Regions from separate parts of the Streptomyces sp. NPDC054757 genome, predicted to be linked through region 2. Evidence: riboswitches for the same ligand, from Rfam matches in the RefSeq annotation. Region 2 holds a riboswitch; the other holds the start of a gene.
What was found. A riboswitch is a leader RNA that binds a small molecule or an ion and turns the genes downstream of it on or off. The one in region 2 is predicted to bind cobalamin.

Region 1 (14,419 bases), on a different contig from region 2:
CGCGTCAACACCGTCAGCCCGGGCTCCATTCTCCTGCCGGGAAAGAGCTGGGACCGCCTGAGCCGACGTGACCCGGAAACCTACGCGGCATATGCGGAACGCAACCCCAGTGGCCGCCTGTTGGAGGCCGACGAAGTGGCCAGGGTCATCGGCTTCCTTCTCTCGCCTGCGGCCGGCGCTGTTAACGGCGCGCATATCCCTGTCGACGGCGGTCAGCCGCAGGCAGGGCTGGGAATCGTTCCGGGCCGACAGACCTGACCAGGCGAGTCCCGCTCCGCCGTGGAGGTGTCCTGCCCACCCGGAGCAGGAAACAGCCTCCCTATCCCTTGCCGGTCGGCTCCGCAAGGGAAGGAAGGCTCTCTCGGACGCCGGCTTCACCCCACCGGCGTATGGCTCTCTTCTCGCCGTCCAGCCGAAAACATAGTCGCGTGGGCAGGATCCTAGGTGCGCGGCCGGCGCCCCCGTTCCTGCCGTGGGAAGCTCTGGTCGGCCCCCGGCAGGTGCGGCTTCGGGAGGGTGGCGACCTCCTTCTTCGCCTGTTCCAGCTGCTCGGCCGTGTCCTCCGGCAGGTGCGGCGGCCGGCGGTGGGTGTCGGAGAAGCGGAAGGCCGAGGTCAGGTCGCCGAAGGTGCGGCGGCGCCACTGGGTGATGTTGGGCTCCCGTACGCCCGTGAACCGCTCCAGGAACTGGAGCGCCGAGGTGTGGTCGAACCGCTCGCCCGCGACCCAGCCGCCCACGGTCCACGGTGACACGATGATCGCGGGGACCCGGAAGCCGCCGCCGATCGGTAGGCCGTCGACGAACTCGTCCGTCGTGCCGGGCTTCGGGGTGGGGGGTGCCACATGGTCGAACAGGCCGTCGTTCTCGTCGTAGTTGAGGATGAAGGCGGTCTTCGCCCACACCTTCGGGTTGGAGGCGATGGCCTCGATCTTCTGGGCCACGAAGTCCGCGCCTGCCGCCGGAAGGTAGTCCGGGTGCTCGGACTGGTAGCTGGTCGGCATGATCCAGGAGACGGCGGGCAACCGGTCGTTGCGTGCGTCGTCCTCGAACGTGCCCTCCGGCTGGGGGCGTACACCGCGCTCGTACAGCTCGTCACCGGGCTTGGCGTCCTTGAACGTCCGGAAGTTCTTCAGCATGTTGCAGCCGTAGTCGTCGTCCTGCTGATAGACCTTCCAGCTGACGCCCGCCGCTTGGAGCCGTTCGGCGTAGGTCGTCCAGCGGTACGGCGTGGCGGCGGTGTTGCTCAGGATCGGCCCGCCCTGGGTGCCGTTCGGGTCGAGGGTGCCCGTCATCCAGTACAGCCGGTTCGGCCAGGTGGGACCGAACACCGAGCAGAAGTAGTTGTCGCAGATGGTGAAGGTCTCCGCCAGCGCGAACTGGAACGGGATGTCCTCCCGGGTGTAATAGCCCATGACATAAGGGCCGTTGACCCCGTCGGCCTTGCGGTGCGCGGGCAGCCACTGGTCCATCCGGCCGCCGTTCCACGCCTCGTGCTGTACGGACCAGGCGTGGCTGGTGGACGGGATGGCCTGGGCGCTCGATGTGTGGGTGTCCAGATGGAACGGGAGCAGATAGCCCTTCGGGTTCACTGTGTCGGGCTGGTAGAAGACCGGCTTGCCGTTCGGCAGCTTCTGCGCGTGCGGGTCGCTGAAGCCGCGTACGCCGGACAGCGTGCCGAAGTAGTGGTCGAACGAGCGGTTCTCCTGCATCAGCATGACGACGTGTTCGATGTCGCGCAGGGAACCGTGGCGCGGCGGCCCGGCCGCGACCGCCTTCTGCACGCTGGGCGGCAGCAGCGAGAGCGCCGCAGCGCCGCCCACGGCGCCTGCCGCTGAGCCAAGGAGTCTGCGTCGCGTCAACTCGGCCATGAACATCCCCTTCTCACGCTCGGACGGGCCCGTTCTGAGGCCCCTCCGGAACTCTCTCGGGAGCCCGGTGAAGAGGGGAGGAGTCGGACGATGAACAGGTGGCCAATGAGCGGCAAGGGCTTGGCCAAGCCAGAACCTGGTGTTCGCACAGCCGGGATCCCGCCCGGACAAAGGTCCGGACGGGATCCGTGAGTAGCCGTGAAGCCCCTTGTGGGAGAGCTCAGTTGGTGGGGGCGGCCGTTGGCGCCACGGTGCCGTCCGTGTGGTGTGACGCAGCCGTCCGTGGGAGGAGATGACGCTCGGCGAGGTGGCCGAAGAGCAGGCCGAACGCGGTCCACAGCGTGAGCTGGATGGCGAGCGCCGAGAGCCGGAACTGCCAGAGCAGGGTGGCCGGGAAGTCCTTGGGCACCTCGTTGACGGCGGGCAGGAGCGCATAGGCGAGTCCGACCAGTACGAGGAAGGCGGCCCCGGCCGCTACGGTCGCGTTCCAGTTGCCCAGCCGTGGCGCGAGCCGTTTGCCGAGGAGCACGGCGGCCACCGAGAGCAGCACGCTGAGGACCATCATCAGGAAGTACAGGGCGGTGCGTTTGCCGATGGTGCCGGGGTCGCCGACGGACGGCGGGTTGGCCGGGTACTTGAGGAACGGCACGACGTACACGGTGATCAGGGCGCCGGCCGAGACCAGCATGGCTGTCGCCCGCGGGCCGAAGCCGCCGGTACGGCCGAGTGCGAAGCAGAACGCGAGAGCGGCGATACCGCCGACCGCGACGCCGAAGACGAGCACACCGGTGGCGAGTCCCGCCGTCGACTGGAGGGAGCGGCTGACCACCTCCATCTCGTGCTCATGGCTGTGCGCGTCCTCGAAGGCGATGGCCGAGTCGACCCGCGGCTCACCGAGCAGATAGGCGACCACCAGGGCCAGTACACCGGCGGCGAGGCCGGCCAGCATGCCGCGGACGAGCAGGACGCGTATCGATATGGAGTTCATGAGAGAGGTCCCCTGGACGTCAGTAGGTCAGTTGGACGTCAGTAGGTCAGTGGCAGGGGAAGCCGAGGAGATGACGTCCGTCGTGGACCCACTCGTGCACGTCGGTCCCCGAGACGACCGAGGTGGCGCCCTGCTCGGCGCCGACGAAGTACAGCAGGACGAGCATGAGGATCCCGAAGAAGACCGCCCAGGGGGCGATGGCCTTGGCCGAGAGCGGAGCGATCGCCGGAGTGGCGGGGGCGCTCGGAGTGGGGGCAAGGGAGTTTGCCATGGCAGAACCTCCTGGGGAACACGCGTCCCGGTCGTGGTGCCTGAGACGAAGGTGCTGGGTCTGACTTCCCGTAGGACGGGTTCACAGTGGCGCGACCGTGCCGGATTCTCACCGGACTTCCATTACGCCTTCGTCATGTTCACGTGGACCGTACCGTCTGCCCGACCGGCTTCGCTACGGTGCCGGTCCGGCAGAACGGCCCGTCACACCCCGCGCCCGGTACCCCGGACGCACGTGTTCTGCTTGCCCGGCCGGACGGGTGGACGGGTGGACGGCGGGACGGTGAGGGCGATGACGGTACGGGTGATGCAGTACGGATGATGCAGTACGGATGATGTCGGTCTCACCTCGCGGAGCGGGGTCCGGCTCTGTGCGAGGTCCGTATCGACGACGCGGGGCCGCCGGACGAGGCGTTCCGGCGGCTGGACGTCGCGCCGCTGACGCCGACCGGGCTGGGCGGCAGGGCCGGACGGTGGAACCCGCGCACCGGACGGTCGCCGGAGCCGTGACCAGGGGTGCGCCCCGGCGGCGGGTGCGCTCCGCTGGAGAGGGCGTGGCAGTGCGCCCGGAATCACACCCCGTGAGCCGCCTCTGCGGGAATCTTCGCTGGTCGTGACAGGCTGAAGCCCTTGTACAACATCAACACAGACGTCACGGGTGGCTCCGACAGCACATCGGCGGCCCGGTGACAGACGCGAAAAGGCAGGGCGGTCATGGGAGAGCTGATTCTCGTACGGCACGGTGAGACCAGCTGGAGCCGCACCGGGAAACACACCAGCTGGACGGATCTGCCGCTGACGGCGGCCGGCGAGGAGCAGGCCCGCAAGGTCGCACCGCTGCTGGCCCAGCGGCGCATCGCACTGACCCTCACCAGCACGCTGACCAGGGCCAGGCGGACGGCCGAGCTGGCGGGCCTCGAACCCGCACGCGCCGACGCCGACCTGCACGAGTGGGACTACGGGGCGTACGAGGGCATCACCAGCGCGGAGATCCACCAGGACCGGCCCGACTGGGACCTGTGGACCGACGGGGTGGCCGAGGGCCCGCCCGAGCACCCCGGCGAGTCCCCGCAGCAGGTTGGCGAGCGCGCCGACCGCGTCCTGCGGCGGGTCGACGTGGCGCTGCGCGACGCCGATCTGGACGGCGAGGGCGGAGACGTCGTCCTCGTCGGGCACGCCCACTTCCTGCGGGTGCTGACCGCGCGCCGGCTCGGACTGCCCGCGTCGGCCGGGGCGCTGTTCCGGCTGGACACCGCGTCCGTGAGCCGGATCGGCACCGAACACGGCCGACCCGCCCTCGCCGTGTGGAATCAGGTGCCGCTCAGCGGGTGACGGGTGACGGGTGACGGGTGACGGGTGACGGGTGGCTGGGGGTGGGGCCGGCCGGTGCCGCAGCGGTGACGGGCCTCAGCCGTTGACGTGCGCCGCCCCCGCGGTCGTCTCGACTTCCAGCAGTGAGGCGCTCTGGCGCTCCGCTTCGAAGGCCGTGTGCCCGCCCCGCAGGCCGAACAGGCGCTTGCCGAGCAGGATGTAGAGCACCGCCAGGATGTTGACCGTCAGGGTGGCGATCTTCAGCCAGCTGACCTTCTCGGTGAGCTCGTAGACCTCCAGCGGCAGGAACACCGCCGTGGCGACGACCGTCAGATACTCGGCCCAGCGCTTGGCGCGCCACAGTCCGACGCCCTCGACGATCTCGATCAGCGCGTAGACGACCAGCAGCGCGGCGACCAGCACCAGTGTGGAGTGCTTGTAACCGAAGGTCTTCTGGATGGTGCCGACCACCGGCGAGTGGTCCAGGTCGTAGTGGAAGTGACGGAACACCGGGCGCAGCACGTCCAGGTTCTCGTCGAAGAGCCGCCGCACTGCGTCCTTGCTGTTGCTGAACTTCCACACGGCCACGGCCACCAGCACGATGAACACCCCGCGCACCGCCCGCTCCACGGCGAGGAAGCGCAGGATGAACAGATCGCGCAGTACCTTGCCGCGCGGCACCAGCGGGGCGTCCCGCGCGGGGCCCGATCCGTGCGGATCCCCCAGGGCGAAGTCCCCGCAGCGCAGACAGCGCCATGCCTCGCCGAATCCGGTGTCGGCGCGCAGCCGCGCCGCGAGTTCCGGTTCCCGCGGGGCGTACGTCACATGTCCGCGCCGTGCGCAGGTGCGCCGGTTCCAGTCGATCTTCATGCTGTCTTCCCCGTGACGGTCGGCCGATGGTCGGCTTCTGATGTTGCCGGCGGCGGCCGCGTGGCGGCCGGACCGGCCCAGCGCGGACCGTAGCAGGACGCCGGCGGGCGCCGGATGACAGGGCCCCGACAGACAGGGCGGCGGTCATCGCGGACGAGGACCGCGGATGCGGATGGGATGAGGGGTACCGGTGCGGATGAGAGGCACCGCCGTGGGCACCGGCCGCCGGGGTCGGGGCAGGGGCGGTTCCCAAGATTACTGCCCACGCCCGCAGGGCATGGGAACTTCTGCCCACTCGTGAAGAGGTCCATCCGGACCGGCCCGCGGCCCCGGCCTGCCGGGATACTCTCGAGATCCGTTTGCAGGCAGGGGAGGAACGATGGGGTCCCGGAAGGAACGCCCGGCCGCCGTACCGCTGCTGGAGCGGGAGAACGAGATCGCCGCGGGGACGCACGCCGTCGAGGCGCTGTGCGCGGGGGAGTCCGCCGGGGGCCTCCTCATCTACAGCGGCGAGGCCGGCCTCGGGAAGACCGCGCTGCTCAAGGCGGTCAGTGCCCAGGCGGCCGGACGCTGCACGGTGTGGTCGGCCCGCGGCGGCGAGACGCTCACCTCCGTACCCTTCCACGTCGTACGCCAACTCCTGCAGCCTGCACTGACGATGCCCGGGATCCGGGACGCCCGCGATCTGCTCGGTGACCGGTACGAGATCGTCGGGCCCGCACTCGGTGTCGCGCCGCCCGGCGCGCAGCAGGCCGACCCGCAGGGTGTCCGTGACGGTCTGGAGGCCGTGGCGGTGCGGCTCGCCGGGCTGTTCCGCCCGCTGGTGTTCATCGTGGACGACGCCCAGTGGTGCGATCTGGAGACGCTCGCGTGGCTGGCCTCCTTCACCGGGCGCGAGGGCGGACCGCCGATGCTGGTGGTCCTCGCGTACCGCACGGGCGAGGCGGACGGCGACGCCGCGGAGTATCTGCGCGTGCTGGAGGCGGCGGCCGAGAAGTCCGTCCAACTGCGCGCGCTCACCCCCGATGCCATCGCCCAGCTCTCCCGCAGCGCGCTCGGGGAGCATGCCGACGACCCGTTCTGCCGCGAGGTCTGGGCGGTGACCGGTGGGAACGCGTACGAGACCGTCGAACTCCTCGCCCGGGTGCGGGACGACGCCATCGACCCGGTGGAGGACTCGGCGGGAGCCCTGCGCGCGATGGGTGCGTCGGCCCGCGGCTCGGGGCTGATCGCCCGCCTGGAGGAACTGGGCACCGGGGCCACCCGGTTCGCCTGGGCCGCCGGGATCCTCGGCACCGGCATCTCGCTGGGCCTGGCCGGGCGGCTCGCGGGCATGAGCGAGAGCGAGGCGGCCGAGTGCGCCGAGCGGCTGCGGGCCGCCCGCATCCTCACCGGCGGCGACCCGATGGAGTTCGTCCATCCGCTGATCGCGGGCGCCGTCTACCGCGCCGTACCGCCCGCCACCCGTACCGCGATGCACGGCCAGGCCGCCTGGGCCGTGACCAGGGCGGGCCGGGGCGCGGCAGCCGCCGCGCCGCATCTGCTCCAGGTCCACCCGGACGACGACCCCGAGCTGGTCGCACAGCTCAGGGAGGCCGCCGCCGAACACCTCGCGGTGGGTGCTCCGGACGCGGCCAGGCGCTGTCTTGAGCGGGCGCTTGAGGAGCCACCGCTGCCCGCGGTGCGGGCCAGCGTCCTGTACGAGCTGGGCTGCGCCACGCTGCTGACCTCACCGGCCACCACGGTCGGTCATCTGCGGGCCGCGCTCGCCCAGCCCGGGCTCGACGACGAGCTGCGGGTGGACGCGGTCTTCCGGCTGGCCCAGGCACTGACGCACAACAACCAGACCCGTGAGGCCGCCGAAGTGGTGGCGGCCGAGGCGGAGGTGACCGAGCCGGGCCCCGCCAGGCGGCGGCTGCAGACCGCGCACTTCCTCTGGGAGGGCGTCCAGGCGGTCGAGGACGACGGTCCCGCGCGCTCCCGCCGCCTCGCCGCGATGACCGACGGCCTGGGCGGCCAGGACAACTCCGAACGGATCCTGCTCATACTGCGCGCGTTCGACGGCACCGCCCGCGGCGAGAGCGCCGAGGAGATCGTCGAGATCTGCGACCGGGCCCTGGTCAACGGACGGCTGCCACCGGGCATCGGCTGGACCGGCACCTCCTGGGGGTTCGAGCCCGCCGCGCTGCTCGGCCTCTCGTACGCCTACGCCGACCGGCTCGACCGGGCCGAGAGTCTCTTCTCGGAGGCGCTCCGCTCGTTCGAGGTGTCCGGCTGGAGCGGCGGGCATCTCTCCTTCGCCAACGCGCTCGTCGGCTATCTCCAGCGCAGGCGCGGCCGGCTGGCCGAGGCCGAGACCTATCTGCGCGAGAGCCTGCGCCTGGCGGAGCGGGTCGGCAACGGCCTCCCGATGAACTGGGACGCCGCCTGCATGCTGATCGACACCCTGCTGGCCCGCGGCCATGTCGCGGCCGCCCGCGAGGCCGCGGAACGGTACGGCTTCGCGCCCCCTTACCCCTCATCGGTCGTCATCCCCGACGCGCCTTCGGTGCGCGGCAGGCTGCTGCTCGCGTGCGGCCGCACCAAGGAGGCCGTCGCCGAACTGGAGGCCGCCGGCGAGGCGTTGCGTGGGCGCGGAAGGCACAACAGTGTCATGGCGCCCTGGGCGGGCGATCTGGTGCGGGCGCTCGCCACCGAGGATCCGGCCCGCGCGGCTGAGCTGGTGACGTATGTCCGCCACCGGGCGGAGCGGTTCGGTACGGACACCGCCATCGGTGAGTCGCTGCGGATCGCTGCCGTCCTGGAGAGCGGCGGACGCGCCGTGGAGCTGCTCGGCGGCGCGGTCGCCTATCTCGAAGCGTCACCCTGCGCGTATGAACACGCCCAGGCGCGGGTGGAGTTCGGCATCGCGGCCCGCTCGGAGACCGACCTCGTGCGCGGGCTCGCCCTCGCCGAGTCCTGCGGCGCCGACGGTCTGGCCGACCGGGCCAGGGCCGCCCTGCACCTGCGCTGATACCAAGCTGCCCTCTTTCGGGGGCAGTTGGGACGCATGTTCGGTCACTCCGCGTGTGTGAACGGAAGCTGACCGTGTAAAACCGGCGAGTCTATTCCTCTGGAACCGTCACCGCACAAGGTTGGAAGAATATGCCGCCGCGGTGTTCTGATCGGGCTACGCTCGCTCATTGTGAGTTGAGATGACATGTATTCATGCACTTGTTCCCACATGTCTTGATAGTTCGATTCTCCCCACCGTCAACTGCCAGAGGGATCACATGGTTCGCGTTGAGGCGCCTCCAACCGATCGGACAGCGCCACTGGTCCGTGCGCTGCTGCTCTCCGTCGTCACGACGTCGGCAGCCACGGCCGTCGGCGCGCTCGCGGCCGACCGGGCCGCCCGGATACCCCTTGTCTGGGCCGGCGTACTGGCCACCGTCGTCATCGCCGTACTCGTCACCGCACTCGTCCGCCGCGCATCGGCGACCCGCGCGCTCCACCGGGCCTACGGCGAACGGCTGGCGTTCCTGGAGCAGCGGCTCGCCGCGCACGACGCGGAGACCGTACGGCTCGCCAAGGAGCTGATGCCCGCCGCGATCCACCGGCTCAAGCACGGTGAGTCGCCCCAGGAGGTCATGCGCATCCTCGTCGACAACAGCGAGATGTACCGCGACCTCCCCGCCGCGCAGCGCGAGATCCTCGCCTCCCTGCTGAAGATCGTCGACGACGAGGAGTCGCAGCGTGAGGGTGCGCAGTTCGCGTTCGTCGGCATCGCCCGCCGCGTCCAGGCCATCGTCCACCAGCAGGCCGCCGAGCTGCGGGAGATGGAGGAGGACCACGGCCGCCAGCCCGAGGTCTTCGACGACCTGCTCAGGCTCGACCACGGCAACGCGCTCATCGGGCGTCTCGCCGACAGCATCTCGGTACTGGGCGGCGCCCGGCCGGGGCGCCAGTGGCCCAAGCCCGTACCGCTGTTCAGCGTGTTGCGCGGGGCGATGTCCCGCATCCTGGAGTACCCGCGGGTCGATCTGCACTCCATCGCCAAGGTCGCCATCGTCGGCCCGGCCGTCGAGCCGCTGATCCACGCGGTCGCCGAACTCCTCGACAACGCGACCCGCTACTCGCCCCCGCAGACCCGCGTCCATGTCACCGCGGTCGAGGTGCAGACCGGGATCGCCGTCGAGATCGAGGACGGCGGGGTCAGCCTCAGCGAGGAGGCCCGCAAGCGTGCCGAGGGCATGCTGATCAAGGCGCAGGCCGGAGCCGACCTGAACAACCTGGGCGAGTCGCCCCGGCTCGGCATGGCCGTCGTCGGCCGGCTCAGCCAGATGTACAACCTCAAGGTCGCACTGCGGCAGTCGGCCTACGGCGGCGTCCGTGCGGTACTGATCGTGCCCCGCGAGATGATCACCACAGGCCCGGCACCCGGGATCGCACACGGAATCGGTGCGGCCGGACAGCCCCGCACCGGAGCGGACACGGACATCGGCGCGTTCGCCGACCGGGTCCCCTCCAGGGCGCCGCGCAAGGCCACCGCGCCGAAGCGCCCCGCCCCGGCGGCGCTGTCGATGGAGGACGACGTACCGGTGGTGACCGAGTGGACCCCGAACGGGCTGCCGCAGCGCCGTAGCCGGCTGCGTACGTCCTTCGGCTCCGAGCAGGCGCCGGTGCCCGCCCCGGCGCCCGAGCCCGACCCGTACACGCCCCGGGCGCCCGAGCAGGAGCAGCAAGCGGAGAAGGAGGAGCCCCAGCCGGGAATCTGGCTGGAGGCCTTCACCAAGGCGGCCAACGGAGTGCCGCAGGAACCGTCGCCTGTCGGAGAGACCGGCGATCAGTGGGACAAGGGGGACCTGGCGTGATTCAGCAACTGGGCAGCATGGACTGGATGCTCAAGGAGCTGGCCGACGGGGTCCCCGGGATTCAGCAGATCGTGGTGCTCTCGGCGGACGGCCTGCGGATCGCCCGCCACGGCGGTGACCCGGACGGCGCCGACCGGCTCGCCGCGGCCTGCGCCGGATTGCAGAGCCTGGCCGCCGCTGTCGCCACCGAGATCCCGGACAGCGACGGCAGAATGCGGCTCGTCGTCATCGAGATCACCGGCGGGTTCTTCTATCTGATGGCCGCGGGCACCGGCTCCTATCTCGCCGTCCTCACCGATGAACGGGTCGAGGCCGGCCTGGTCGGCGCGCAGATGCGCGACATGGTGGTACGGATCGGCGCCCATCTGGCCAGCCCGCCGCGCCACGACGGGAAGGCCGGATGAATTCGCCGCCCCGCAGAGAACGCCGGAAGGCAGAACCGGACACGGGGGACCCGGAACGGCTCTACGTCATCACCGGCGGGCCGGACGGCGGCGAACGGGCCGCGCTCGACCTGGTCACCATCGTGGTGTCCCGTGCCGAGCCGTCCCCGACCGTCCAGCCGGAACAGGCCGCGATCGTACGGCTGTGCACGTCGCCGTTGTCCGTGGCCGAGATCTCCGCCTATCTGCGCCTGCCGTTCAGCGTGGTGACCGCGCTGCTGACCGATCTCCTCGCGGCCGAACTGGTCGAGTCGCGCGCGCCCATCGTCCGGGCCGCGCTGCCGGACCGGGCCCTTCTCGAAGCGGTGATGCATGGACTCCAGAAGCTCTGACACGATCGCAGGCCCCAGGAGGGAAGACGTACTGCCCGACACGGCGACGGCCGCGGTCAAGATCGTGATCGTCGGCGGGTTCGGGGTCGGCAAGACGACGATGGTGCGATCGGTGAGCGAGATCCGCCCGCTGACCACCGAGGAGACGATGACCCAGGCCGGGGTCGGCGTCGACGACAACTCCGGTGTGGAGAGCAAGACCGCCACCACCGTAGCGATGGACTTCGGCCGGATCAGCATCAGCGAACAACTCGTGCTCTACCTCTTCGGCACACCCGGCCAGGAACGCTTCTGGTTCCTGTGGAACGGCCTCTTCGAGGGCGCGCTCGGCGCCGTCGTCCTGGTCGACACCCGCAGGCTGGAGGTCAGCTTCGACGTGATCGGCAGGCTTGAGGAGCGCGGTGTGCCGTTCATCGTCGCCATCAACACCTTCCCGGACGCCCCGCGCCACCGACTGGAGGCGCTGCGGGCCGCACTCGACCTGCCCGACGAGATCCCCATCGTGGACTGCGACGCACGTCAGCGCGGATCCAGCCGCGACACCCTGATGGCCCTCATGCGCTATCTGCACTCCCTCGCCATGCGACGCGCCCAGCAGCCGTCCGGCCGATGACCCCGGACGCCCCCACCGTCCCCCGTCCGTACGTATTGGAGTGACCGTGACAACCCCCTTCGACCAACAGCCCGGCACCGGCGCGGCAGTCCCGCCGCCGCAGTGTCCGGCCCACGGGCTCGGGCCCGGCGGGCTGCGCCGGCTGTACGGGACCGAGGCAGAGCAGGACCCGATGGGCCTGTACGAGAAGCTGCGTGCCGAGCACGGCCCGGTGGCGCCCGTACTCCTGCACGGCGACGTCCCCGCCTGGCTGGTGCTCGGCCACAGCGAGAACCTGTACATGACCCGTACGCCCTCGCTCTTCTCCCGTGACTCACGCCGCTGGCGCGCCATCCAGGACGGCACGGCGGCCCCCGACCACCCGCTCGCGCCGATCTTCACCTGGCAGCCGATCTGTGTCTTCGCGGACGGCGCCGAACACGAGCGGCTGCGCGGCGCGGTCACCGACGCGATGGCGCACATCGACACCCGCAGCACCCGCCGCTTCATCAACCGCTACAGCAACCGGCTGGTGAACGACTTCTGCCAGGACGGCAAGGCCGATCTCGTCAGCCGGTTCGCCGAACACCTGCCGATGATGGTGATGTGTCAGATCCTCGGTATGCCCGAGGAGTACAGCGAACGGCTGGTGGAGGCCGCCCGCGACATGATCAAGGGCACCGAGACCGCCATCGTGAGCAACGCCTATGTGATGGCGGCGCTCAACCGGCTGGTGGCCCAACGCCGTTCCGCCCCGCAGGAGGACTTCGCCAGCCGGCTCATCGCCCACCCGGCGGGGCTCACCGACGACGAGGTGAGCCAGCACATGCGGCTGGTGCTCATCGCCGCCTACGAGACCACCGCGAACCTGATCGCCAATGTGCTGCGCATGGTCCTCACCGACCCCCGGTTCAGGGCCCAGTTGAGCGGCGGCCATATGACGGTGCCCGAGGCGGTCGAGCAGACGCTCTGGGACGAGCCGCCCTTCACCACGATCTTCGGCCGCTGGGCGGTCGGTGACACGGAGCTGGGCGGCCAGCGGATCAGGGCGGGGGACGCCCTGGTCGTGGGGATCGCCGCCGCCAACATCGATCCGGTCGTACGCCCCGACCCGGCCGCCTCCATGCAGGGCAACCGGGCCCATCTCGCCTTCAGCGGCGGTGCGCACGAGTGCCCCGGGCAGGACATCGGGCGGGCCATCGCGGATGTCGGGGTCGACGCGCTGCTGATGCGGCTCCCCGATGTGGAACTGGCCCTGGACGAGCACGAGCTGAGCTGGACCGGCTCGCTGATGTCCCGTCACCTGGACCAGCTGCCCGTGACGTTCGCGCCGCGCCCGCCCCAGGACATCATGGTGGCGCCGTCGCCAGCGGCGATGCCGCCGCCCCGTACCGACTGGGAGGTCACCTCACAGCCGCCGACCACACCGCCGGTCGTGCCGCAGCAGGCGCCGCCGCCGGTCCAGGCGACGCCGGCCGGGGCAAATCCGGCTGGTACGACGCCGGTTCAGGAGCCGCCGCCCGGTGCGGCGGTACCGGCCCAGCGCGGACCGGCACCACAGCGGCTCTGGCGCGCGCTGACGAGCTGGTGGCGCGGCTACTGACCGTCGTCGAGCTGGTCCCACCACCAGGAGACGGACGCCAGCGGAAGCGGGTCCTGGTCCACCACGGCCGGGAGCCGCTTCCACCAGGAGTCCGGCCCGGTGGCGGGGGCGCCCGGCACGGTGTACCGGGGGCAGACCGAGGCCCAGTCCAGATGGCCGCGCACGAACTGGCCCAACCCGTCGACATAGCGGCTCAGTTGGGGACCGGCGTCCCGCAGTGCCCGCTCCCGCAGCCGCATGAAGAGCACCATCACCCGGTCGCGCATCACCACGGCCTCCTGCTGGGCGCGCAGGGCATCGATGCCGTACTCCTGGGCCAGTACGTCGATCAGGTTCAGATCGTCGTCGGCCCGCAGGAGTTCCTTGTTACGGGAGTAGAGGTCGTTGTCCCAGCTGACCAGGGTCCAGGTGATCTCGGTCAGCGCACGTATCCGGGGGTCCTCCAGCTCCTCGTCGGTGAGGGTCAGCCCTCCGGCGATCTCGATCATCGCGGTGGAGGGTGCCATCCCTATGGCCCGCATCCAGAGGGTGACGTAGTCGTCCAGGGGCGGCAGGCCGGGGCTGCTGCGCCAGGACGCCTCCCAGACGAGCCCGGAGGTGTAGACGCGCATGGCGTCGGTCCAGCGGCGCAGCTGGACGGGGGTCGCGTGCCGGGCGAGGTCGAGCCTGATGGACCGCAGTGCGGCCGTGCGCGCCGACTCGCCGGGTGACGGCGTCGCGTACGGGGCCTCGACGGCGCGCATGATGCGGCCGGTCTCCTGGGCGAGCAGGCCGGCGGTGGCGTAGGACTCGTCGCACAGTCCGTCGTCGAGCGAGAACAGCACGGCGTGCAGCCGGGCCATCAGGGTGAGTGGCTCGATCCGTCCGTACGGCATGGTCGACGCGGTGAGACCGCCGAAGTCGCAGAGGGTCAGCCGGCGGCGCTGCTGCTCGTCGGTGTCCAGGTTCTGCTGCAGCATCCACCGTACGGTCGCCTCATTGAGCGACGCCTTCGCGGGGTGGGTGTCGGGCGGCACCGGGCAGTAGAAAGGCGCTGCTGGGAGCTGTTGAACCAGCCGTTGGTGCGGGGCGATGGTCATGATCAGCCTCCAAGTGCGGAATGCCTGACTGTGCGCTGGAGCGTAAGCGCCCACGCCCGATCGTTGTTTACCATACAACTAGCAGGCCAGTGACCTCAATTGATCAATAATTGTCTTGATTCGAATCTAGCGCAGGTGTGTTCCGCGGTCGACACTCCGCGGCCCGCTGTGTGTGCGGGCCCGGTCAGAAAGTGACCACTCGCTCGGCCG
Region 2 (14,419 bases):
ATCACCGGACGGTGGCCGGCGGCTGCCCCACCCTCCGGCCCGCGCGTCAAGGAGGCCCCGAAATGCAGGAAAGCCGCATACCTGACCGGGAACCGCCGGATTCCCGCAGCCGTCTGTCCGAACCCGATCTCGTACTGGTGGACGCACTGCAGTACGCGCCGCGCGCCCCCTGGACCCGGATCGGGCGGGCGATCGGAGCGGACCCGACGACAGCGGCCCGCCGCTGGGAGCGTCTGAGGGCCGCGGGGCTGGCCTGGGTCACCGCCTATGACGCGCCCGACGCGGCGACCATCGCCTATGTGGAGGTCCGCTGCCGGCCGGGATCCCTCGACGCGGTCACCGCCGCGCTGGCCGGGATGGCCTGGGTCTTCAGCCTCGACGTGACAGCGGGCGACTACGACCTGCTCGTGTCCGTCGCCGCGGCCGATCTGCCGCGGCTCGGGCAGTCCGTCCACCGCCTCATCGGCGGACTGCCGGGGGTGCGCTCCACCCGCACCCGGCTGGCCCTCACCTTCTTCGGAGAGGGTGGCGACTGGCGGATGGGTGCGATGGAACCCGCACTCCGCACGGGTCTGGCAGCCTCTCGCTCACCCCGCAGGCCCCGCGGCGGCACTCGGACGCCCGCCGAGCAGGACCCCGAGGACCGGGCCCTGAAGACCGCGCTGGGAGCCGACGGACGTATGGGCTACACGGAACTCGGCGCGGCGGCCGGCATGAGTGAGCACACCGCCCGCCGCAGACTCCAGCGGATGATCCGGACCGGCTCCATCTCCTTCCGCTGCGACCTCGCCCGTCCGCTGGCCGGTCTGTCCACGATGGTGGTGTTCCGGGGTGTCGTACCGCACGGACGGCTGGAAGCGACGGGAAGCGCGGTGGCCCGGATGGAACAGGTGCGGATGTGCGCGTCCGTGAGCGGCCCGCACAACCTGCTCATCGCGGTCTGGCTCCCCGGCCTGAGCGGTATCGCTTCCTTCGAGGCGTCGCTCGCCGAACGCTTCCCCGAACTGGAGGTCAAGGACCGGTCGGTGGCCCTCCAGTCCGCCAAACGCATGGGATGGCTCCTGGACATCGACGGCCGCGCGGTCCGCCGTGTGCCACTCGGGCTTCCCGAGCACGACTGACCGCGGTTGACTGAGCAGGGCCGGTCGCGGCGGACGGGCTCAGCGGGCGCGCCACGCTCCCGTCGCGCTGCGGCCCACGATGCCGCCCGCGCGGTCGATGCAGATGACGTCGACCGCGACCGGCGCCCCCCGCAGCACCGAGAGCGCCTGGTCGCGGGCGGCCACCGCCACCAGATCGCCCAGCGGTACCCCCGCCGCACCGCACAACTGCAGGGCGGCGAGCCCGGTGTTGGCCCCGGCGACCTCAGCGGCCAGCGCTTCACCGGCGCCGCCCTGCCGGGCCAGGCCCGCCAGGAAGCCCTTGTCCACCTGGGAACGGGCGGAGTGCAGATCCAGATGCCCGGCCGCCAGTTTCGAGAGTTTGGCGAAGCCCCCGCAGACGGTGAGCCGGTCCACCGGATGACGCCGTACGTACTTGAGCACGGCCCCCGCGAAGTCACCCATGTCGAGCAGAGCGTCCTCGGGGAGCCCGTACTCGGCGACGACCGTACGCTCCGACGTGGAGCCGGTGCATCCGGCGAGATGGGTACGCCCGGCCGCCCGCGCCACATCGACACCGCGCCGGATCGAGTCGATCCAGGCCGAGCACGAGTAGGGCACCACCACGCCCGTGGTCCCCAGGATGGACAGACCGCCCAGGATGCCCAGGCGGGGGTTCCAGGTGGAGCGGGCGATCTCCTCGCCGTGGTCCACGGCGACGGTCAGCTCGGCGTCCGCGCCGGTGCCATGGCGTTCGGCGACCCGCGTGAGGTGTTCGCGCATCATCTGCCGCGGCACCGGATTGACCGCGGGCTCGCCCACCTCCAGCGGAAGGCCGGGGCGGGTGACGGTACCGACACCGGGGCCCGCCCTGAACACCACCCCCGAGCCCGGGGGCAGCCGCCGGACGGTGACCCGGACCAGCGCGCCGTGGGTGACGTCCGGGTCGTCGCCCGCGTCCTTGACCACCCCGGCGGTCGCCCGGCCGTCGCCCAGCTCCTCCACGGCCAGCGCGAACGACGGCGTCTGCCCCTTGGGCAGGGTGACCGTCACCGGGTCGGGGAACTCGCCGCTCAGCAGCGCGGTCCAGGCGGCCGTCGCGGCAGCCGTCGCGCAGGCGCCGGTCGTCCAGCCCGGCCGCAGCCCGGTGTGCTTGAGTTGGGCGCTGCGGCCACCCACCCCCTCAGCCACGAGAGGCTCCGATGCACGTACTGATACTCGGCGGCACGACCGAGGCCCGGCGGATCGCCGCGGAGCTGCACCCCGGGGCCCGTGTCACCAGTTCCCTGGCCGGGCGCCTGGCACGGCCCGTGCTGCCGCCGGGGGAGGTCCGTATCGGCGGATTCGGCGGAGCCGGGGGTCTGGCGCAGTGGCTGCGCGAGCACGAGGTCGACGCGCTCATCGACGCGACCCATCCTTTCGCCGGAACCATCAGTTTCAACGCGGCTTCGGCCGCTGCCACCGCCCATGTTCCCCTGCTCGCCGTGCGCAGGCCCGGGTGGGTGGCGGGCGAGGCCGACGACTGGCATCCGGCCGACTCCCTTGAGCAGGCCGCCGCGATGCTTCCGGTGCTGGGGCGCCGGGTCTTCCTCACCACGGGGCGTACGGGTCTGGCCGCGTTCGCGGCTCTGGACGGGCTCTGGTTCCTGGTGCGGTCGGTCGACGCCCCGCACCCCCCGCACCCGGCGCACATGGAAACGCTGCTGGACCGGGGCCCCTTCGCCCTGGAAGGCGAGCGGGCGCTGCTGCGCGACCACCGGATCGACGTACTGGTCACCAAGGACAGCGGGGGGCCGGCCACCGCGGCCAAGCTCACCGCGGCACGCGAGGCGGGCGTTCCGGTGGTCGTCGTCCGCCGCCCCGCCGTGCCCGAGGGCGTACAGCTCGCGCAAACCCCCGGCGAAGCCGTCCGGTGGGTACGGGAGCGGCGGGACGGCGGGGGAGCGGCCTGAGCCGCGCCCGCCGCCAGCACCGGGACAGCAGCCCGGTGCACCGGACACCGGTGCACCCCGTACGGGTCAGCCCCGTACCCGTCCGTCCCGTACCGGCCTGCCCCGCTCACCCCTCGGGATAGCTCCGTGGCGTCCAGACGATCTCCTCGCCGTCACCACGCCGCACGGTCCGGGTCCTGGACGAGCCGACCAGCAGAATCGTGCGCATGTCGACATCGGCCGGATCCAGCGCCCCCAGACGCACGATCCGCACGCTCTCGTCCGGCCCGCCGACGTCCCGGCCCAGCACCACGGGGGTGCCCGGCGCGCGGTGCTCCAGAAGCAGGTCGCGGGCCTTGCCGACCTGCCAGGTCCGGCTGCGGGAACCGGGGTTGTACAGGGCGAGCACCAGGTCGGCCGCCGCAGCGGCGCGCAGCCGCTCCGCGATCACCTCCCACGGCTTGAGCCGGTCCGAGAGCGAGATCGTCGCGTAGTCGTGGCCGAGCGGCGCCCCCGCACGCGCGGCAGCCGCGTTGGCCGCCGTCACCCCCGGCAGCACCCGCACCGGAACATCGCGGTACGCGTCCTGGGCGGCGACCTCCAGTACGGCGGTGGCCATGGCGAACACACCGGGGTCGCCGCCCGACACCACCACGACCTTCCGCCCGCGCCCGGCCAGATCGAGAGCCAGCTCGGCACGCTCCGACTCGACCTTGTTGTCGGAACCGTGCCGCCGCTGCCCCGGCCGGACCGGGACCCGGTCCAGATACGTGGTGTAGCCGACCAGATCGTCCGCCGCCGCCAGTGCGCCCCGGGTCTCCGGGGTGAGCCAGAGCGGCCCCGCGGGCCCGGTACCGACCACGGTGACATCGCCGTGCTCCCGTACCGGACCGGGTGCGCCGATCCGGCTCGGCAGCACCGCCACCGAGAAGTACGGCACCGATCCCGCCTCCACATCGGCCAGTTCGCCGGTACGCTCCCCCGGCATCGTGGCGCGCTCCACATAGCGGGCGTCGGCCATCCGCCCCGACCGGGCGACGGCCCGCCGTACCGCGGGGAAGGTGCGGCCCAGCTTCATCACCACCGCGGAGTCCGTCGACGCCAGACGGGCCGTCAGCTCCTCCTCGGGCAGTGTGCCCGGCAGGATCGTCAGCACCTCCTCGCCCTCGACGAGCGGCGCACCGAGCCGGGCGGCGGCGGCGCTCACCGAGGTCACACCCGGGATCACCTCGGTCGGATAGCGGTCCGCCAGCCGCTTGTGCATATGCATGTACGAGCCGTAGAAGAGCGGATCGCCCTCGGCGAGCACCGCCACCGTGCGGCCCGCGTCGAGATGCGCGGCCAGCCGGGCCGCCGCTTCGGCGTAGAACTCCTCCATGGCGCCCCGGTATCCGCCGGGATGGTCGGTGGTCTCCGTGGTGACCGGGTAGACCAGCGCCTCCTCGATGTGGTCGGCGCGGATGTGCGCGGCCGCGATGGACCGGGCTATGGACCGGCCGTGCCGGGCGCTGTGGAAGGCGACCACCTGCGCCTGCGCGATGACCTCCACGGCGCGTACGGTCATCAGCGACGGGTCGCCCGGGCCGAGCCCGACCCCGTACAGCCGTCCGGTGCTCTGCTCGCTCATGCCGCTGTTCATTCCTCTTCGCTCGCGATGGCGTTGACCGCTGCCGCCGCGATGGCGCTGCCGCCGCGCCGCCCCCGCACCACCAGATGGTCGAGGTCCAGACCGTTCGCCGCCAGCGCGTCCTTGGACTCGGCCGCGCCGACGAAACCGACCGGCACCCCGATGACCGCCGCAGGGCGCGGTGCGCCCTCGCGGACCATCTCAAGGAGCCGGAACAGGGCGGTCGGCGCATTGCCCACGGCCACCACGGCGCCCTCCATACGGTCACGCCACAGTTCGAGCGCGGCCGCGGTGCGCGTCGTGCCCAGCTCCGCCGCGAGGCCGGGCACGGACGGGTCGGAGAGCGTGCACACCACCTCGTTGCCGGCCGGCAGCCGTTTACGGGTCACCCCGCTGGCCACCATCGCCACGTCGCACAGCACCGGGGCCCCGGCACGCAGCGCCTCGCGGGCGCGCGCCACCACCTGCGGGGTGTAGGCGAGATCACGCACCAGGTCGACCATGCCGCAGGCGTGGATCATCCGGACGGTGACCTGGCTGACATCGGCGGGAAGCCCCGAGAGGTCCGCCTCTGCGCGGATGGTCGCAAAGGACTGGCGGTAGATCGCCGGGCCGTCCTTCTCGTAGTCGAACACTGTCTTCTCGCTCATTTCGTCACTGCGTGAGGGGTGTGGTCCGGGCATCCGCCACGGTGGCGGCGAACTCTGAAGGGTCGTTCATGGTGCCGTGCAGCCGTTCGCCGCGTACGGAGACCTCGTAACCGCCGGCCGTGGCGACCACGTCCACCCGGTCGCCGTGCGGGTGGCCGCAGCGCCGTGCGCACCCCGACCAGTACACGGGCAGGCCGCGGCCCGTGCCGGGGGCCAGCGCGGCGTCGGCGCGCACATCGGCCAGGGACTTGGCGCAGCCGGGGCGCCCGATGCACGCCCCCACCCCGTGCCAGGGGGAGTCCGGACCGGTGATCATCCCCGCCGCCGACAGTCCGGCCGACCGGGCTTCGGCGGCGTCCGGGCCCAGGCCGGGGAGCACCACTCCCCGCCAGGGGGTCAGCCGCAGCTCCCCGCTCCCGTCCCGCAGCGCGGTCCCGGTCAGCAGGCGCCACTGGGCGGCGGTGAGGGAGCCGAGCGGCGCCCCGGCGCAGAGCACGGCCCGCCCGTCCGGGGCCATGACGGTGCCGGGCACGGGACCGGCACCGGACGGCAGCGGTCCGACCCGCTCCCGGGCAGCGGCGGGGATCCCGGCCGCCGCCAGCCGCTCCGCGACCGCCCGTACGAACAGGCCCGGAACGCCGGGCAGTTCAGCCACCCGCCAGGCTCCGGTCCCGGCAGCACGGACGGCGTCCAGAAAGGTCTCGGCCGCCAGCAGGGCGCAGCGGGCCGCGTCCGCGGCCGGAACCGCCAGCGTCTCCCGCACCCCGTCGGCACACAGCAGCGCGCCGCCGTCCGCGGAAGCGACCAACGTCACATCGGCGCCGAGTCCGGCCACATCGCCGCGGCCGTCGTCGAGCGCGAACAGGAACCGGCCCGAGAGACCGGCGGCGGCCTCAGTGGCACAGAGCAGCGCATCCAACTCCCGTGCCCAGCCCTGCACATCGGCGGCCCCGCGCCCGTCGAGCCCGCACAGCGGCGATGCCACGACATTGCGGGCCCGCTCATGGCGTACGGACGGCAGCAGCCCGGCGCCCGCGAGCAACGCGGCGAGCTCCTGGCCGCTGCCGGGGTCCAGCCCCCGCAGCTGCACATTGCCGCGCGACGTCAGATGCAGCGTCCCGTCGCCCAGCCGCAGCGCGGCGTCCAGCAACACCCCGGCCTGCGCGACCGTCAGTACCCCCGCGGGGATCCGGACCCGCGCCAGTGCGCCGTCGTCCGCCGTGTGCAGGCGCAGGCTGCCCGGACACGCGTCACCGCGGTCACGCCGGGGGACCGGCTGCTGTGGCGGCGGAGGTATGGAGGAGTGGGGCATGGCGGCGAGCATACCGACCGGCTCACAGGGCCCGTGTCCTGCACCGATACGCCGGCTCGCGCACACCGGGCGGGCCGCGGGCGGGACCGCGGGCACTCTCCCGGCCGCCCGCCAAGGTCGTTACTATGCTTCTCGACGGGCCATGAGGGTCTTCCGTTCGGATCAGCCGGATCAGGGTGCACGCCGGACCCGCGAGCCCGGTACGAGCCGGACGAAAGCCCACGGGCCCGTTGTCGCCCAAGACGGCGACAGGGGAGGAAGCCCGGTCAGATTCCGGCGCGGTCCCGCCACTGTGAGCCCGGCTCCGTGAGCCGGGTGAGCCAGGAACTCCCTTCCCCGGACTCTCGGCCCCGCCCGAGCAGGGGAGACCCGATCCTCCACAACCCGGGGCGCGGACACCCCGAGGAAGGCATGACGCCGCATGCTCCTGCTTCTGTCGACGTCCGACACCGATCTGCTCAGCGCACGTGCCGCGGAAGGCCCGGTGGCGTACCGCTTCGCCAACCCGTCCCGGCTCCCGCTCACCGAACTGCCCGCCCTCCTCGAAGGCGCCGACCTGGTCGTCGTACGCCTCCTCGGCGGCATCCGCGCCTGGCAGGAGGGGATCGATCTGCTCCTGGCCGACGGGCGCCCGGTCGTCGTCCTCACCGGCGAGCAGGCCCCCGACGCCCAGTTGATGGAGGCATCGACCGTCCCGGTCGGCATCGCGGCCGAGGCCCACGCCTATCTGGCACACGGCGGGCCCGCCAACCTCGGCCAGCTCGCCCGGTTCCTCTCCGACACCGTGCTGCTCACCGGCCACGGCTTCGAACCGCCGGCGCCCGCACCCAGCTGGGGTCCGCTGGAGCGCACCGCACGCGCCACGGACGGCCCGACCGTCGCGGTGCTCTACTACCGGGCCCACCACATGAGCGGCAACACCGCCTTCGTGGACGCCCTCTGCTCCGCCGTCGAGGACGCCGGGGGCCGGCCCCTGCCGCTCTACGTCGCCTCACTGCGCACCCCCGAGCCTGGGCTGATCGAGACGCTGCGCGCGGCGGACGCCATCGTCACCACCGTCCTGGCCGCCGGCGGGACGAAGCCCGCAGAGGCGTCAGCGGGCGGCGACGACGAGTCCTGGGACGCGGGCGCCCTGACCGCCCTGGACGTCCCCATCCTCCAGGCGCTCTGCCTCACCGGATCGCGGGCCGCCTGGGAGGCCAACGACGAGGGCGTTTCGCCGCTGGACGCGGCAGGGCAGATCGCGGTGCCCGAGTTCGACGGCCGCCTGATCACCGTGCCGTTCTCCTTCAAGGAGATCGACCAGGACGGGCTGCCCGCCTATGTCGCCGACCCCGAACGGGCCGCCCGCGTCGCCGGGATCGCCGTCCGCCACGCCCGTCTGCGGCACATAGCCCCCGCCGACAAGAAGCTGGCCCTGGTGCTCTCCGCATACCCCACCAAACACTCCAGGATCGGCAACGCCGTCGGCCTGGACACCCCCGCGAGCGCCGTGGCCCTGCTGCGCCGACTCCGCGACCAGGGGTACGACTTCGGCACCCGGGAGATCCCCGGTCTCGCCTCGGGTGACGGCGACGAACTGATCCGCGCACTGATCGAGGCAGGCGGCCACGACCAGGAGTGGCTCACCGAGGAACAGCTCGCCCGCAACCCGGTCCGTATCCCCGCCGCCGACTACCGGCGCTGGTACGCCACACTCCCCGCCGAACTGCGCGCGGACGTGGAGGAGCACTGGGGACCGGCGCCCGGCGAGATGTTCCTCGACCGCAGCCGCAACCCCGAGGGCGACATCGTGCTCGCCGCACTGCGCCACGGCAATCTGCTGATCCTCATCCAGCCGCCACGCGGCTTCGGCGAGAACCCGATCGCGATCTACCACGACCCCGATCTGCCGCCCTCGCACCACTACTTGGCGGCGTACCGCTGGATCGCCGCATCCGCGGACGACGGCGGTTTCGGTGCCGACGCCGTGATCCATCTCGGCAAGCACGGCAACCTGGAGTGGCTGCCGGGGAAGAACGCCGGCCTGTCCGCCGCGTGCGGACCCGACGCCGCCCTGGGCGATCTTCCGCTGGTCTACCCGTTCCTGGTGAACGACCCGGGCGAGGGCACCCAGGCCAAGCGCCGTGTCCACGCCACCCTGGTCGACCACCTGGTGCCGCCGATGGCCCGCGCCGACTCGTACGGGGACATCGCGCGCCTGGAGCAACTCCTCGACGAGTACGCCCAGATCGCGTCCATGGACCCGGCGAAGCTGCCCGCCATCCGGGCCCAGATCTGGACGCTCATCCAGGCCGCCAAGCTCGACCACGACCTCGGTCTGGAGAACCGGCCCGACGACGAGGGCTTCGACGACTTCATCTTCCACGTCGACGGCTGGCTGTGCGAGATCAAGGACGCGCAGATCCGCGACGGGCTGCACGTCCTCGGCAATCCGCCCGCCGGAGCCGACCGGGTCAACCTGGTCCTCGCCATCCTGCGCGCCCGCCAGATCTGGGGCGGCACCGCCTCACTGCCCGGACTGCGCGAAGCACTCGGCCTGGACGAGGCGAACGCCACCCGCACCGGCGCCGACGCGGCCGAGGACCAGGCACGGGCCCTCGTCGAGGCGATGGAAGCGGCGGGCTGGGACCCGGAAGCCGCGGTCAAGGTGGCCGAAGGGCACCCGCAGGCCGTGGCGGACATCCTCGGCTTCGCGGCCCGGGAGGTCGTCCCGCGGCTGGCGGCCACCACCGACGAGATCGACCACGCCCTCCACGCCCTGGACGGCGGCTTCGTCCCCGCGGGCCCCTCCGGATCCCCGCTGCGCGGACTGGTCAACGTTCTGCCGACCGGCCGCAACTTCTACTCCGTCGACCCCAAGGCCATCCCGTCCAGGCTCGCCTGGGAGACCGGACAGCTGCTGGCCGACTCGCTCGTGGAGCGCTACCGCACCGACAACGGCGAGTGGCCCAGCTCGGTGGGGCTCTCCCTCTGGGGCACCAGCGCGATGCGCACATCGGGCGACGACGTGGCCGAGGCCCTCGCCCTGCTCGGTGTCCGGCCCGTGTGGGACGACGCATCACGCCGGGTCACCGGCCTGGAGCCGGTCCCGCTCGACGAGCTGGGCCGCCCCCGTATCGACGTCACCCTGCGCATCTCGGGCTTCTTCCGTGACGCCTTCCCGCACACCATCGGCCTGCTGGACGACGCGGTACGGCTGGCCGCGTCCCTGGACGAGCCCGACGAGCAGAACCACGTACGCGCCCACACGCAGGCCGACCTGGCCGAGCACGGGGACGAACGCCGCGCCACCACCCGGATCTTCGGCTCCCGCCCCGGTACCTACGGCGCCGGGATCCTCCAGCTCATCGACAGCCGCGACTGGCGCACCGATGCGGATCTCGCCGAGGTGTACTCGGTGTGGGGCGGCTACGCCTACGGGCGGGAGCTGGACGGGCGCCCGGCCCGCGCCGAGATGGAGACGGCGTACAAGCGGATCACGGTCGCCGCGAAGAACACCGACACCCGTGAGCACGACATCGCGGACTCCGACGACTACTTCCAGTACCACGGCGGTATGGTCGCCACCGTCCGGGCCCTGCGCGGGAGCGCCCCCGAGGCGTACATCGGCGACTCGACCCGCCCCGAGACCGTCCGCACCCGCACGCTCGTCGAGGAAACCTCCCGGGTCTTCCGCGCGAGGGTGGTCAACCCCCGCTGGATCGAGGCGATGCGGAGGCACGGCTACAAGGGCGCCTTCGAACTCGCCGCCACCGTCGACTACCTCTTCGGGTACGACGCCACCACGGGTGTCGTCGCCGACTGGATGTACGACAAGCTCACCGAGACGTATGTACTCGACCCGGTCAACCGCGACTTCCTCCAGGAGGCCAACCCCTGGGCGCTGCACGGGATCGCGGAACGGCTCCTGGAAGCCGAGTCCCGGGGCATGTGGGCCGAACCGGACCCCGCGACGCTCGAAGCGCTGCGCCAGGTGTATCTGGAGACCGAGGGCAGCCTGGAGGGCGAGGACTGACGCGGGGCCTTTCCGCCGGCCCTCCCACCGGGGCCTGCCTGCTGCTGCGGCGGCGGTGGTACGAGCCGGTGGAGGGCCGCGCGCCGGCCTGCCAACACATCCCCGGGACCGGGGAGAGGTGACCGGTCCGCGCCGCCGCCGACCGCGGCGGGAAAGGCGCGGACCCGCGGGTCCGGACCGGGGAGCCCGAGCCGCCGTTACGCCGTACGGGCGGGCCGGACCGCGCCACGCGGTGACCGCGGCGGGCCACGGCTGGTCCGACAGGGTGGAATCGGGCGGGCGCCCCGTGGTGTCGGCCGCGTCGCCGGGCCGGTGTATGGCAGTACGGAGCCATGCAGTCAGAAAATCACACTAATACGCAAGGGCGGCGCAGATTCGTACGCGCCGCCGTCGGTCTGAGCGCCCTGGCCGTCGGCGGCGTGGTCTCCCGGGCGTGCGGTCTCCCGGGCACCGCCGCATCGGCCCCGCACCCCTCACACGCCCCGGCGGCCGCCCCGCCACCGGACCCCGTACAGGCCCCGCCCGCCGCCGGACCACCCGCGGCGGCGGCCGCCCGGCCGCCCGACTACCGGCTGCGCCCCATCGCGGGCGAGACATCCATGGGCGCCCCGGCCCACAACCCGGCCGTGCGCACCCATGCCGTGTACTCGTTGGCGGACAGCGGCCGCCGGATCGCGCTCACCTTCGACGACGGCCCCGACCCCGAGTACACACCGCAGGTGCTCCGCATCCTGGCCCAGTACAACGTGCAGGCCACGTTCTGCGTCATCGGCGAGAACGCCGTCCAGTACCCGCAGTTGCTGCACGACATCGCCAACGGCGGACACGCCGTCGCCAACCACTCCTGGACCCACCCCCAGCTCACCAAGTTGAAGCCGGCCGCCGCCAGGTCCGAACTCTCGCGGACCAGCGACCTGATCGAGAAGGTGCTCGGCGCCCCGCCCGACTGGGCCCGCGCACCGTACGGCGACTGGAACCCGGTCACTCTCGGAATCTGCGCCGACCTGGGCATGGAACCGCTGGGCTGGTCCGTCGACACCAACGACTGGGCGCGGCCGGGAACGCGCAGCATCACCAACTCGGTGCTGAGCGACGTCAAGGACGGCGCGATCGTGCTCTGCCACGACGGCGGCGGCAACCGCTCCCAGACCGTCGCCGCGGTCAGGACCTACCTGCCCCGCCTGCTCGACAGGGGCTATGTCCCGGTACGCCCGGAGCTCTGACCCGTGGGCCGGGCATCGCAGACCGTCGTAGGCGGTGACAGCCTGCCCCGCCGGGGTGCCTCCCCACCGGGACGCGCCCCTGTGGGGCAAGGGTGATGGTCGGAGCTCGTAACAGGATCTTGTAGAACGGACCTGCCGGCGGCGTCCGGAACACGGGGCGGCAGGCCGGAGCCTTCGAGCGGTTGCACCGCCTCTTGCTCTCCGAGCCGCACGTGGCCGGCGAACCCGACCGGAGTCGCGCATGCGTGGACGGCTCTCATATCCGCGCGAGTATCGGCGCGAGACGGATGGGCCGGGCTTCGTCGCCAGCCGTTCGGAATGAGGTCTCTGGAGACCGTAGGTGACGGCCAGCCGGCTTGTGTCGGCGCGGACCCGGGCCTGTGGAAGCCTGACTCCGGACCGACCGCCGGCTTCACGCTGTCCGTAGCTGTCGTCTCCAGCTGCGAGGACCCGTCCGGACGCTGTGACCCCGACGGTGTGGTATGTGCCCGGGTCGGGCGCCACCCATCTGCTCCTGGACACCAACCCGGACTCGCCCGGTCTGCGCGGCACCGCCGAGGAGGACCGGCGGCTCCTCGGACTCCTCACCGAGAAGGTGCTCGCCCCGGTGCCGGGGTGCCATCCGCTGAGGTGGAGGAGGCGTACGAAGCCGGCCAATTGCCCTCGCAGAGTTACCGGTTACTACTGCTTTCCCGGACGCTGGCCATAGTAAAAGACAGAAACACGGTGGACCCTCTTGCGGCGCGATAGCAATCGCTTACATGCTGACGCCCAAGCGAACACCGGCCATCGGGAGATGACATGCGCATGCCATTCTTTGCGAGTACGTCCAGCAGAAGGCCGGGGCGCCGCGGCGTCAGGGCCGCCGTAGTCCTCGGCGCCACCGCCCTGCTGGCGCTCGGCACGGCGGGACAGTCATGGGCGTCCACGCCCACCTCGCGCTGGAGCACGGGCGCCCCGACCCCGGTGACCACGCTGCGGCTGCCGATGTCCGTTGACTCCGCTCCTGACGCCTCCGGTCTCTACTTCGCGTACTACACGACTCTGGAGAGCGGCACCCGGCCGTACGCCGGATTCCAGCCGGAGCCTGTGGACGCGGACGGGCACCACACGCTCCAGGCGGTCTTCAGCTCCTTCAACGCGGAGGCCACCACGACGGACACCCACTGCACCTACGGGGCCGACGGCGGCGCCGGAGTGAGCTGCGCGGTCCGGTTCTCCTACACGCCGGGCACCATGTACTCGCTCGTCCTCAAGCGCGCCGGTGTCAGTGGGGACACCCAGCTGATGTCGGGGGACGTCGTCCAGACCGCGACCGGTGCGTCCGTCGCACACATCGGAAGCTTCAGCCTTCCGTCCGCATCGGGCCGGTTCAAGAGCGCCGACCAGGGCTTCATCGAGCCCTATCTCACGGCCGGCTGCGGTCAGCGGACCACCGTGACCTACGGAAAACCGGTCGGCACTGAGGCGGGGACGGACTATGTGGGCGACCTTCCCACCGTCACCGATCCGGCGTCGGGCAGCTGCCTGAGCACCACATCGACGACCACCGCCCAGGGCCGGCAGGTCACGGTGGCGGGCAACGCCGCGGTGGCCGCCGCCCGCCGCTAGCGCGCGTATCCGGGAAGGGCTGCTCGCTGCCGGGCGGACGGTGAGCGGCCCCGCCTGTTCGATTGCCCGCATCGCCGCCGTGCCGCAGGATGGGGGGCATGCGCTTCTCGGTCAACATTCCGAACTTCGGAGATTTCGCGGATCCCAGGACAGTGGCCGAGGTAGCCGCAGCCGCCGAACAGGCGGGCTGGGACGGGCTGTTCGTCTGGGACCATGTGGTGCACGACAAGGCCGAGCGCCAGGGCGTGCCCTTCGGGGACCCGTGGATGCTGCTGACCGCAGCGGCGCTGGCGACCACCACGCTTCGGCTCGGCACCCTGGTCACCCCGGTCGCCCGGCGCCGTCCTGAGCAGCTCGCCCGCCAGGTGGCCACCCTCGACGCCCTCAGCGGTGGCCGGGTGATCTTCGGCGCGGGGCTGGGCGGCCCCATCGAGGACGAGTACGGAAGCTTCGGCGAGCCGACCGACCCGAAAGTCCTCGCCGGGCGGCTGGACGAGGGCCTGGACCTGCTGCGGCGCTACTGGACGGGTGAGCCCGTCAGCTCGGAAGGCGAGCACTACACAGTCCGGGACGTGACCCTGCTGCCCGCCACGGTGCAGCGCCCGCGCCCCCCGGTCTGGATCGGCGGATTCTGGCCCAGCCGTCCACCGATGCGCCGCGCCGCCCGCTGGGACGGCGCGGTTCCGCTGTTCGCCTCAGCCAAGCACGGCCGGATTCCGCCCGCGGACGAGGTACGCGATCTGGTCGCCTTCCTCCGCCAACAGCGTGCCGACGCCGATGAGGCTCCTCCCTTCGAGATCGTCCTGGGCGGCGCCAGCTCCGCCGAAGCCGCCCGCGCCCATGACGAGATCGGACCGCTCATCGACGCCGGCGCCACCTGGTGGGACGAACGGCAGCTGCAGACCGACGGAGCGCTCGACCGCTACGAGCCGGTCATGCGCCGGATC

Region 1: linked by a shared signal. The riboswitch ahead of ACWGKJ_RS19970 (CbtB domain-containing protein) and the one ahead of cobN (cobaltochelatase subunit CobN) in region 2 are both predicted to bind cobalamin.

What each region holds. Positions count from the first base shown of each region.
Region 1 is NZ_JBSHBW010000016.1:71,387-85,805, forward strand. It holds gene ACWGKJ_RS19955 (SDR family NAD(P)-dependent oxidoreductase) at 1-258, shown strand, start outside; gene ACWGKJ_RS19960 (alkaline phosphatase family protein) at 441-1,868, opposite strand; gene ACWGKJ_RS19965 (CbtA family protein) at 2,089-2,856, opposite strand; gene ACWGKJ_RS19970 (CbtB domain-containing protein) at 2,903-3,127, opposite strand; adenosylcobalamin (AdoCbl) riboswitch at 3,172-3,262, opposite strand; gene ACWGKJ_RS19975 (histidine phosphatase family protein) at 3,841-4,458, shown strand; gene ACWGKJ_RS19980 (DUF2127 domain-containing protein) at 4,534-5,307, opposite strand; gene ACWGKJ_RS19985 (ATP-binding protein) at 5,687-8,320, shown strand; gene ACWGKJ_RS19990 (ATP-binding protein) at 8,580-10,160, shown strand; gene ACWGKJ_RS19995 (roadblock/LC7 domain-containing protein) at 10,157-10,564, shown strand; gene ACWGKJ_RS20000 (DUF742 domain-containing protein) at 10,561-10,935, shown strand; gene ACWGKJ_RS20005 (GTP-binding protein) at 10,916-11,548, shown strand; gene ACWGKJ_RS20010 (cytochrome P450) at 11,595-13,130, shown strand; gene ACWGKJ_RS20015 (terpene synthase family protein) at 13,124-14,209, opposite strand; gene ACWGKJ_RS20020 (fibronectin type III domain-containing protein) at 14,394-14,419, opposite strand, start outside.
Region 2 is NZ_JBSHBW010000014.1:94,668-109,086, reverse strand. It holds gene ACWGKJ_RS18505 (Lrp/AsnC family transcriptional regulator) at 63-1,121, shown strand; gene ACWGKJ_RS18500 (cobalt-precorrin-5B (C(1))-methyltransferase) at 1,161-2,291, opposite strand; gene ACWGKJ_RS18495 (cobalt-precorrin-6A reductase) at 2,303-3,052, shown strand; gene ACWGKJ_RS18490 (precorrin-2 C(20)-methyltransferase) at 3,159-4,658, opposite strand; gene ACWGKJ_RS18485 (precorrin-8X methylmutase) at 4,667-5,293, opposite strand; gene ACWGKJ_RS18480 (cobalamin biosynthesis protein CobG) at 5,313-6,632, opposite strand; cobalamin riboswitch at 6,835-6,966, shown strand; gene cobN (cobaltochelatase subunit CobN) at 7,042-10,638, shown strand; gene ACWGKJ_RS18470 (polysaccharide deacetylase family protein) at 11,058-11,861, shown strand; gene ACWGKJ_RS18465 (hypothetical protein) at 12,325-12,570, shown strand; gene ACWGKJ_RS18460 (hypothetical protein) at 12,669-13,472, shown strand; gene ACWGKJ_RS18455 (LLM class flavin-dependent oxidoreductase) at 13,571-14,419, shown strand, end outside.